2 regions of the Bacillus hominis genome follow, and region 1 is predicted to be linked to the other one. Evidence: riboswitches for the same ligand, from Rfam matches in the RefSeq annotation. Region 1 holds a riboswitch; the other holds the start of a gene.
What was found. Region 1 has a riboswitch for FMN ahead of QUF93_RS09625 (ECF transporter S component). Riboswitches for the same ligand answer to the same signal wherever they lie in the genome.
Positions count from the first base shown of each region.

Region 2: linked by a shared signal. The riboswitch ahead of ribD (bifunctional diaminohydroxyphosphoribosylaminopyrimidine deaminase/5-amino-6-(5-phosphoribosylamino)uracil reductase RibD) and the one ahead of QUF93_RS09625 (ECF transporter S component) in region 1 are both predicted to bind FMN.

Region 1 covers NZ_JAUCFS010000005.1:1,417,339-1,422,709, reverse strand. Annotated here, with positions in the region: gene QUF93_RS09640 (RecQ family ATP-dependent DNA helicase) at 1-1,008, opposite strand, end outside; gene QUF93_RS09635 (YpbB family protein) at 998-2,059, opposite strand; gene QUF93_RS09630 (ferredoxin) at 2,352-2,600, shown strand; gene QUF93_RS09625 (ECF transporter S component) at 2,715-3,293, opposite strand; FMN riboswitch at 3,457-3,596, opposite strand; gene QUF93_RS09620 (hypothetical protein) at 3,846-4,532, shown strand; gene QUF93_RS09615 (LysM peptidoglycan-binding domain-containing M23 family metallopeptidase) at 4,738-5,352, opposite strand.
Region 2 covers NZ_JAUCFS010000005.1:3,713,759-3,719,129, reverse strand. Annotated here, with positions in the region: gene ribH (6,7-dimethyl-8-ribityllumazine synthase) at 1-385, opposite strand, end outside; gene ribBA (bifunctional 3,4-dihydroxy-2-butanone 4-phosphate synthase/GTP cyclohydrolase II) at 404-1,597, opposite strand; gene ribE (riboflavin synthase) at 1,610-2,254, opposite strand; gene ribD (bifunctional diaminohydroxyphosphoribosylaminopyrimidine deaminase/5-amino-6-(5-phosphoribosylamino)uracil reductase RibD) at 2,236-3,348, opposite strand; FMN riboswitch at 3,657-3,800, opposite strand; gene QUF93_RS21740 (CDGSH iron-sulfur domain-containing protein) at 3,991-4,197, opposite strand; gene QUF93_RS21735 (DUF2552 family protein) at 4,484-4,729, shown strand; gene QUF93_RS21730 (alpha/beta hydrolase) at 4,740-5,371, opposite strand, start outside.

The DNA of each region.
Region 1 (5,371 bases):
ATCCAATGGACTACATAATAAAATAGCTATACTCAATTCCCCATCTCTTCCCGCCCTTCCAATTTCTTGTAAATAGGAAGCTACATTTGTCGGATATTGAAAATGAATAATATATCTTGTATTCGCCTTATTTACCCCCATCCCAAAAGCACTTGTACATATTACAATTTGCAACTGGTCATTCATAAACTGCTGTTGAATTAACATACGCTCTTCGTGTTCCATACCACCATGATAAAAAGCTACACCTGTAATTCCTTTTCCTCTTAAATACTCGGTTAAACGCTCTGTCCAGGCTCTACTTGAACAATAAACAATACCAGGCCCTTGCAAATACATTACATGCTCAAAAAGCGCCTCTTTTTTTTCTTCTATTGTTTCCACAAATTGTACTTCCATCGCAATATTTGGACGATCAATTGAGTACACATGCTCAGCGATATTTTTTAGATTTAAACTTCTCGCTATATCTCGCAGTACACCCTTTGTCGCAGTTGCTGTTAATGCTAGTACTGTTGGAGATCCGATACTCTCAATTACTTTATCTAATTTTTTATAATCTGGCCGAAAATCATAACCCCATTGTGAAATACAATGTGCTTCATCTACGACAAATAATGAAATATGAATTTTTTTCAATTCTCTTATTAGAAGTTCCGACTGCAACATCTCTGGTGATACAAAAACAAATTTATAAAAAGATAGCTTTTTCATCGCTTCTCTTTTTTCACTTAACGTCCGAAAACTATTCAATGCAATAACTCGATTTTTCACGACATACTTTAATTGCGTAACTTGGTCTTCCATTAAAGATAATAATGGTGATACAACAAGCACCGTCCCCTCTTGCAGAAGCCCTGGAAGTTGATAACATATTGACTTCCCCCTTCCAGTCGGAAGCATTGCTACAACATCTTTCCCTTCCAATAAGTCCGTAATAACTCCTTTTTGCCCCGGACGAAATTCAGAATATCCAAACCACTTATATAAATATTCCTCAAGCTTCATTTATACCCTCCATCCGTGCCAATACAAGACGGACTTCAAAATAAGAGATTCCCTCTCCAACCGCTTGCTTCAACACACGCAATTTACGTGTTTGTAATGCTTCAATTACTTTTGTTACTTTTTCTATTTTTTCTTTTTCCATAAACATCTCAATAGAAAATTCTTTTTCTCGTAAAGCAATTTCTACAAAATGATCCTCTATCGTTGCAACCTTCAAATTCCGAATTGTTGCTATTTCTTCCAAAGAACACCCTTGTCTCCAAAAATTATATGTTTTTTTCGTTGACAAGCTAAACAAATCAGCCCTCTCATTTGGATAAGATATAATTTCAGCTAATAACGGAAACTCATTTTCTTTATTGCGAACTTCTTGAATAAAGAAGTGAATTGTACCCCAAAATAAAAAATGTACTCGAAATATATCTTGTTTCGTAATTTCTGCTAATTGTTGTACAGTACAACCAATACGTCCATAGCCAGTTAAACGATATGTTACAATTGTCGCCTCTACTGGATTACTTTTTTCTAAAAGATTATGTATTTCCTCCCACAATCTTTTAGCCAATTCACTCCTCACATATGGCATTCCAGTGAGAAAACGCTTCACCCACATCATTATTTCTGTATCTTGTTGAATTGGAATAAATTTAGTATTCGCTTGTTGTAAATTCGAAATGGTTTGAACAATTAATGATAACCTCTTCCAAAACGTTGCACCTAATTCACCATAATGTAAACCATGTAAATACGTCGGAAAAGCAAATACCTCTTCCCATTTGTTTAATTGCATTTTACCAGTAGTCGTTAACACATATGTATTTTCATGTATAGCTTGAACCAACTCCGCTTGTAACAACTTTGAAACTTCTCGATCATAATCAGCTCTATTTAATGATTTATATACCCCAAACAAAAAAGAAACTTGGAACATATTACCATCTTGAAGCGTTTGCGAAGATCGCTTGCCTTTTAGTAAATAATAAATAGAAGAAACGGTTCTTTCACCATTCAATTGTTTTAAACAATATAATAACGTATATTGCAGCTGCATTACCGCTTCCACCTTTCAGTCTAACTTAATTCCTTTTCAATACGATTTCACGTTTATTGTTATTAAACTTACCATGCTCGCACAATATGCTTGTATATATTCTATTGTATCAAACGAAATAACATTTAAGTATTTTGAAAATCTTATGAAATAATTCAAAAATAAGTTGACACTCTAATTGATAAGGATTATCATTATAATTTTATGTTGAAAAGTTTTAAAAACCGTTTTACAATAAGGTTATAATTTTTTGGCGAACTTTTCACATACATATTATCAGGAGGGAAAAAAGATGGCAAAATATACAATCGTTGACAAAGATACTTGTATTGCATGTGGTGCTTGTGGTGCTGCTGCACCAGACATTTATGACTATGATGATGAAGGTATTGCATTTGTAACATTAGACGATAACCAAGGTATCGTTGAAATTCCAGATGTATTAATTGAAGATATGATGGATGCATTCGAAGGTTGTCCAACTGACTCAATTAAAGTTGCTGACGAATCATTTGATGGCGACTCTTTAAAATTCGAATAGTCTTTTATTAACTTCAAAAAATCTCTCTCATAAGTATGAGGGGGATTTTTTGCTCTCTTTTTCATTCTCACTAAAAAAACCATTAGCAGTTAAGCTGCCAATGGTTTAATATTTTTAAGCATTTTTCATTTTTGCAAATACCCATACTTTCAAGCGTGAAAATAATGCTACAAATACAATTGTTACAACAATTCCTTTAATTACATTAAACGGTAATATCGCCGTGACAATAGTTTGTCGCATAATATCACTAGACATAGCTGGTGAATTTAAAAACCAAGTGTACGCTGGTAAAATGATAAAGTAGTTTAACACACTCATAATAACTGTCATAGTAATTGTTCCTAGCATTAATCCTGTCGTTAAACTTTTTACTGTGCGATACTTTCGGAATAAGAATGCTGCTGGACCAATAAATAAACATCCCGCTATAAAGTTTGCTACTTCTCCTACTGGTACTCCCGTTAAACTCCCTTGAATTCCGTAATGCAAAATATTTTTTATCGCTTCTACAATTACACCTGCAATTGGACTGAAAATTATCGCTGCAATTAAAGCTGGCACATCACTAAAATCAATTTTTAAAAATGGCGGAAGCCCTGGGAATGGAAAATCTAACATCATTAGTAAATACGCAATACTGCTTAGCATCGCTACACTCACCATCTGCACTACACTGTTTTTTTGTTTCATCTTTCTCTCTCCTTTTCCATCGATCTTCTCATGGAAAGTGGAAAGGTTCTGCTATGCCTATTTTTTCATAGAACGAAAAAACCCTTTGTGATTTACACAAAGGGAGAATTTTAAGGCACATCAAACAGACGTTCAAATACTTATCTTTTTTGAACGCTTGAACCTCCATCTTCTCCCATCCAGACTGTACTGTCGGCTTTGGAATCACACCAAATCCTGCCTTAACGGCTCGCGGGCTTAGAACGAAATTATTAACTGTTCATCACCGCCGGTCGGGATTTTCACCCTGCCCCGAAGATAGACCGATATTCTATTTTCCACTTCATTATACAACAACATGATCGTATTGTGAACAAAAAAAGTGTAACTTATTAAAAATAAGTTATTTATTTTATATTATTAAAGAAGCAATCACTATATATTTTACAATACAACCCATATTTTTTATAATTCGGTATTTCTCTTATGAATCCCCTAGTCATATATCGTTAAAAGTGATAAGATGTTGAATTGTTAAGATAAGAACATTTTCTGAGTTATGGAGGAAATGTCATGAAGAAAGATAAAAGACACTCTATTCGAGAAGCAATGAAAAAGAACTTAAGAAAAGAATACTTTTATTTGAAAAAAGAATTACTTTTCTACTGTCCAATTGATCTAGGCACATTCTCAAGAGAGACATACTACGCTACTTTTGACCAAGATGGCATAAGCATTTATCAGTATGATAAAAAAACAGAAAGTAAATTAAAATTGTGTGAGCGTCATCCATGGAAGAGTTGGAATAAGGTAAAAGTTGATCATTATTTAACAACTTCTCAATTTATTTTCCAAGGTGAGCGAAACTGGATTTTATCCCTTTTCCAAAAAGGAAAAGAAGCTCAAAAAATAATTGAAGCACATACATCTTTACAAACGGAAGTTGTTTCCCGTCCTTTTTCCAAGAAACTTCCTGGTTTCCGTTCTAATACACCATTGAATAAATACATCGGTAGCATTTGTTACACTGCACTTATTGCATTTTTATTAAAATGGATGATTCCATTTCAAGCACCACAAATCGCCCTGTATTCTCTTTCAATTGGCTTTATGCTTCTTGGTTTACTTTGTCTTACAATTGGTCTAATCGAACCAACTATCGTACTATTTCGGACAAAAGAAAAAACAAGAACAAAAGTCTTTTACTTATATAGCTACTTAGCTATTTCTGGATTTATATGTGTCTTTATTTTTTGGTAAAAGAAGCCGTCCCAAAAGATCTTTTGGGACGGTTTTTTTGTTAGGAATGAGTTGCTCTTATTGTCGCATTTTGCTGTTAAGTCGGTATAATGAGAGTTGCGTTCGATATATTTCAATTTGCGCCGATATAAATTCATTTACTATCGTAATCTTAACTAAGAAGAAAATAAATCTATTCAAAAGTTATGCTTTTGGGACATTTCCTTTACTTAACGTATAGTTGTTGGTTCGGATAGATTTGCTCTTGTCGCAATCCATTCCTCACTTTAATTTCCTCAACTGTCATACTAAATTTCCGAGCAATGCCAACTAAAGTATCACCTTTTTGTACAATATATAGTGATGATGACACGACTTGATTTTTTTGTTCATTTAAAACAAGCAACGGATTCATCGCATTCCTTTTCTCCATCGTCCATCTCCCTTGATGCACTTCTAAATGTAAATGTGCCCCTCGCGATTCTCCTGTATTCCCTACCTCTCCAATTAGCTCTCCTTTTGAAATGTTATCCCCTTGAACTACATATCTCTTATTTAAATGCGCATAAACAGCCTCATATTCTCCATGTTTAATAAACACAACATTTCCATAACTACTTGAAAAATAAGACTTTGTGACCTTACCATTTTGAATAGCTGCAACAGGCGTTCCAATAGGCGCAGCTATATCAATACCGTAGTGTTTCCCATGTCTTGTCCCAAAATAATCACTTATCTGCCCATCAACAGGCCATATCCACTGATTCTCTTCAGCGTAAACATGTAATTGAGATAAAAATAATATACTCAATATCACCACGCCACATTTTAACGCTTTCATATACATCCTCCGTTTTCTA
Region 2 (5,371 bases), 2.3 Mb from region 1:
TACCTGCACGTTCAATCGCTTGTTCAATGGTTTCTGTCGTTAATACACCGAAAATAACTGGAATGTCCGTTTGTAGTGATAAAGACGCAACACCTTTTGCTACTTCATTACAAACGTAATCGTAATGTGTTGTAGCACCGCGAATTACTGTACCTAATGTAATAACAGCATCATATTTTCCGCTATTTGCCATCTTTTTAGCGATTAAAGGAATTTCAAATGCACCAGGAACCCATGCAACATCAATATCATTCTCTTCTACACCGTGACGCTTTAATCCATCTAAAGCTCCGCCAAGTAACTTACTTGTAATAAACTCATTAAAGCGCCCAACAACAACCCCAACTTTTAATCCTGTACCAACTAAATGACCTTCGAATACCATAATTTATCTCTCCCTTAATTATAAGTTTAGTAAATGTCCTAATTTATTTACTTTCGTTTGTAAATACGTTTTATTTTCTTCTTTTGTTGGCATTTGCAACGGTACACGCTCGGTTACTTCTAAATCGTAACCTTGTAAGCCAGCAATTTTTCGTGGATTATTCGTTAATAATCGTAAACTTTGTAAGCCTAAATCTTTTAAAATTTGAGCGCCAATACCGTAATCACGAAGATCAGCTGGGAACCCAAGTTTTTCATTTGCTTCTACAGTATCTAACCCTTCTTCTTGTAACTTATAAGCGCGAAGCTTATTAAGAAGGCCAATGCCTCGTCCTTCTTGTCTCATATAGAGAAGAACACCTTTTCCTGCACTTTCAATTTGAGCAAGTGCAGCATGTAGCTGTGGTCCGCAATCACAGCGGCACGAACCAAATACATCTCCTGTTAAGCATTCAGAATGAACGCGTACAAGTACAGGTTCGCCTGTTGAAATATCACCTTTTACGAGCGCGATATGTTCTTTCATATCTAATGAGTTAGAATAGCCAATTGCATGAAAAGTACCGAAATCTGTAGGTAATGTAATTTCCACTTCTCTCGTCACAAGTGTTTCGTGATGGCGGCGATAAGCAATTAAATCTTCAATTGTAATCATTTTTATATCGAATTGTTTTGCACACTGTATTAAATCAGGTACACGTGCCATCGTCCCATCTTCATTTATAATCTCGCAAATGACGCCAGCTGGCTCAGCTCCGCAAAGTTTTGCTAAATCAACAGCAGCTTCTGTATGACCTGCGCGGCGAAGGACGCCACCTTCTTTCGCAATTAATGGAAAGATATGTCCAGGGCGGTTAAAATCCGTTCCTTTAGATGCGGGATTTAATAATTCCTGTATTGTTGTAGCACGCTCATGAGCACTAATGCCTGTTGTTGTAGAAACGTGATCGATGCTTACTGTAAAGGCAGTATGATGCGAATCCGTATTATGAGAAACCATTGGTTCTAGCTGTAGACGTTCTGCGTACCCTTCCGTAATCGGTACGCAAACGAGACCACGACCGTGTGTAATCATAAAATTAATCGTTTCTGGTGTAATGTACTCTGCTAAAGCAATAAAATCGCCTTCATTTTCTCGGTTTTCATCATCACATACGATAACGACTTTTCCTTGTTTTAAATCTTCTAGAGCTTCTTCAATACGATGAAACATTGTGCTTCCCCCTTATAGAAATCCGTTTTCTTGTAAAAAGCTTTCGGTCATTGAATCTGTTCTTTTTACAGGTTTAGTAATAAAGCGTTCGATATATTTACCAATCATGTCACACTCAATGTTTACGATATCTCCAGCATTCTTGTCCCCGATAACAGATTCGCTTACTGTGTGCGGGATGAGTGAAATGGTAATAGAAGAATCGTCTATATCAAATATCGTTAAACTCGTTCCATCAACAGCAACGGATCCTTTATGCAAACAATAGCGTAGTAATTCATCAGAAATTGCTATTTTATAATAGATGGCATTGTAATGTTGTTTTTTTGTTAAAATTGTTCCGATGCCATCAATATGTCCTGAAACGAAATGTCCACCGAATCGTCCATTTGCAGCCATGGCCCGCTCTAAATTTACTTTAGAGTGTGATTTAAGCAGGCGAAGTGATGTTGATTTCATCGTTTCAGGCATTGCATCAACAGTGAATGAAGTAGTCGTAAAAGTAGTTACTGTTAAGCAAATGCCGTTAACCGCGATACTATCACCTAACTTGACATCTGATAAAATTTGATTTGCGCTAATAGTTAGCCTCATTGCTTCACCACTTTGAGTCATGCTTGATATTGTTCCTAACTCTTCTACAATTCCTGTAAACATTCCGTCACCTCGCTTTTTAAGGTTGCAACAATTTTTATATCATTACCAATTTGTTTCATCTCTTGAATTGTTAAGGAAAGTGCATCTTGTAATTTTGAAAAACCAGATCCGCCAAATAAAGTAGGTGCATCTTTTCCACCAATTAACTTTGGGCTTATATACGTTACAATTTCATTGAAATTGTTTGATTGTAAGAAACTTGCATGCACTGTTTGACCACCTTCGACGAAAAGAGAAAGTATCTGTTTCTCGCCGAGTAGGTATAAGACATCTTGGATTTCAATTTGTTTCGTTTTCATTTGGAATATAGCTATATTTTCAGATTCATAAGAAGCTATTTTCTCTTTATTTACATCTTTACCGACAATAATCCATGTCGGTGCTAAACCATCTGTCATGACATGGGAAGATGGTGGCGTTCGTAAATGGGTATCCAAAATAACGCGTATAGGATGTTTACCCCCGTTAGGAATTCTTGTTGTTAAATGAGGATTATCAGCTACAACTGTATTCACCCCTACAAGAATCGCATCATGAGTATGGCGATACAGGTGAACATCAGCTCGTGCTTTTTTACCTGTAATCCATTTGCTTTCACCAGTTACAGTTGCTGTTTTTCCATCTAAGCTCATCGCTGTTTTTATTGTTACAAATGGACGTTTCGTTTTCATGTAGTGAAAAAAGTAGCGGTTTAATAAAACTGCTTCTGATTCAAGAACACCGGTAGTTACTTCGATTCCAGCTTCCTCTAATCTCCTTTTTCCATTACCAGAAACGAGCGGGTTACAATCAAGGGTAGCAATGACAACGCGCTTAACTTTCTTTTCGATGAGCAATTCACAGCAAGGTGGTGTTTTTCCAAAGTGGCTACACGGTTCAAGTGTTACATAAACGGTAGCGTTTTTTGCATTCTCACCAGCCATTTGAAGGGCATGAACTTCTGCGTGTTCTTTACCAGCACGCATGTGGGCACCCATACCGACGATGTTTCCATCTTTTACAACGACAGCACCAACCATAGGATTTGGACTCGTTTGTCCTGATGTCCCTTGTGCTAACTGCAAGGCAATCCTCATATATTCTTGATCTGTCATTCTCTTCACCTCTCCTAAAAAAATCAAAAAACCCCAAGGATTTAATATCCTTGGGGTTTGGGAGACGTGATTTCTAGAAATATAGTTCGAATACGAAAGTATAGGAAAGAAACCTAACGATGATTGACATTTTTGCATAAGGAAAAAACCTAGCAAAGATATCAAATTTTTTAAACGCTAGTTGTCTCTTTTTTATTTCAGTATAAAAAATGAGTATAGAAAACTAAACATATATATAAATTCAAAATGAATTTATATATATGTGCATACTGAAATAAAAGTGTATTCACTATATAAAAAACTAGAAACATATCCTTCTCCCATCCAGACTATACTGTCGGCCCTAGAGTTTCACTAGATCCACCGTTTTCGAGTTGAAAACGGGTCACGGACTTAGAAGTTTTCACTTCATCACCGCCGGTTGGGAATTTCACCCGACCCCGAAGGATGCTGTTTGGTCAAATTATAGCACAAAAAAGAAAAAAGGCTAGCAAAAAATATTTGAATGTGAAGAATTGTGTGAAAATACATGCCGGTTTGAATGGGGACGAAAGTAATAGAAATGTTGAAAGGGGAAGGGCTGTATAGGCTTTGATCAAAAGAAAAAACATGCACAAATAAATGTGCATGCTCTTTAAATATTTATTCTGCCTCTGGTGCTCTAACAACAGACTCGAATTTTCCTTTATGCGAAGCATCGCAATAAGGCATGTTTTTTGATAAACCACAACGACATAAAGAAAATGCTGGTTTTGCTGGGAATACATTCCCTTGTGAGTCAACTAATTCCACGTCCCCTGTAACGCGAAAAGAGCCATTATCATTTACTTTAATTTGTACTTTTGCCAACGTTATCCCTCCTTTCCAAACGCTTAATCTCATCATATAATCAAGGGAAGTACTTGACAATATAAAGTGAAACTTTAATCAATGCGGGTTCATCCCGCTGATTATTAGCCTTCACCAATCGGGCGTTTATGGGCAGTTAATCGCCCTCCTAACTTCTTTGCCTCAGCCGAATTTTGAGATGGGAGTCTTACTGCCCGCAAATAGCGGGATAAAAAGAGCACTTTGTTTGAGAGAGAAGAGAGTGTTATAATAGTTTTTATAACTGACTAGAGTAAGGTGACGAAAGATGGATAAAAAATTACAAACACTACAAAATATTGCAAATGAGCGCACATGGGCATCATTTTTGAATGATAATCATCCATATAGTTTACTTCATTGGTCCATTGCAGGTGTAGGCCAAGAACCGAAAGATGTTTGGTTACTTCAAGATGAGGTGACTTTTCAAACGACGGAATTCCCAACGCTAGACGAGGCAGTAAAGTGGATTTCTGAAAATATGGAACAAGTTACAGACGTTTTAGCGCAGTAAAAAAACAGGCTTATGCAAGCCTGTTTTTTGTTTCTTTTACATATGTGTTTAAAAATTGATCGATGGCATCTTCGTACTCTTCTTTATTTTCATTATAAGAGCAAGCGTGTGCACCATGTTCTGCAATATAAAGCTGTTTATTATTTTCTTTCGCTTCATAAAGTGATTTTGTCATATCAGATAAAATATAGTCATCATCTTTACTATGAATAAAGAGAACAGGGTTGTTAATATTTTTTATACAATCAATTGGTGAAACTTCACGAATTGTATAGCCGTCACGAACTTTTAAAAAGGCATTTGCTAAAGGTAATAAAGGCCATTTTGGTAAATGAAACTCAACTTTCAAACGATGTTGTAACTGTCCATAAAAATCAGAAAAAGGACAATCAGCAATATAAAAATCAGCACCATCTTCTACAAGTCCTGCATATTGAAGAAGAGTTGCAGCACCCATAGATTCACCATGAATTCCGAGTGTAATATTCGTTCCGAAACGATCTTTTAGCCAGTCAACTACTGACTTCAAATCATGTTTTTCATAATAGCCATAGCTTGTTGTTTTACCACCTGTTTTACCATGACGGCGATGATCATAAATAAATACGTTATATCCTCTATTTAAAAATAAATTTGCATATT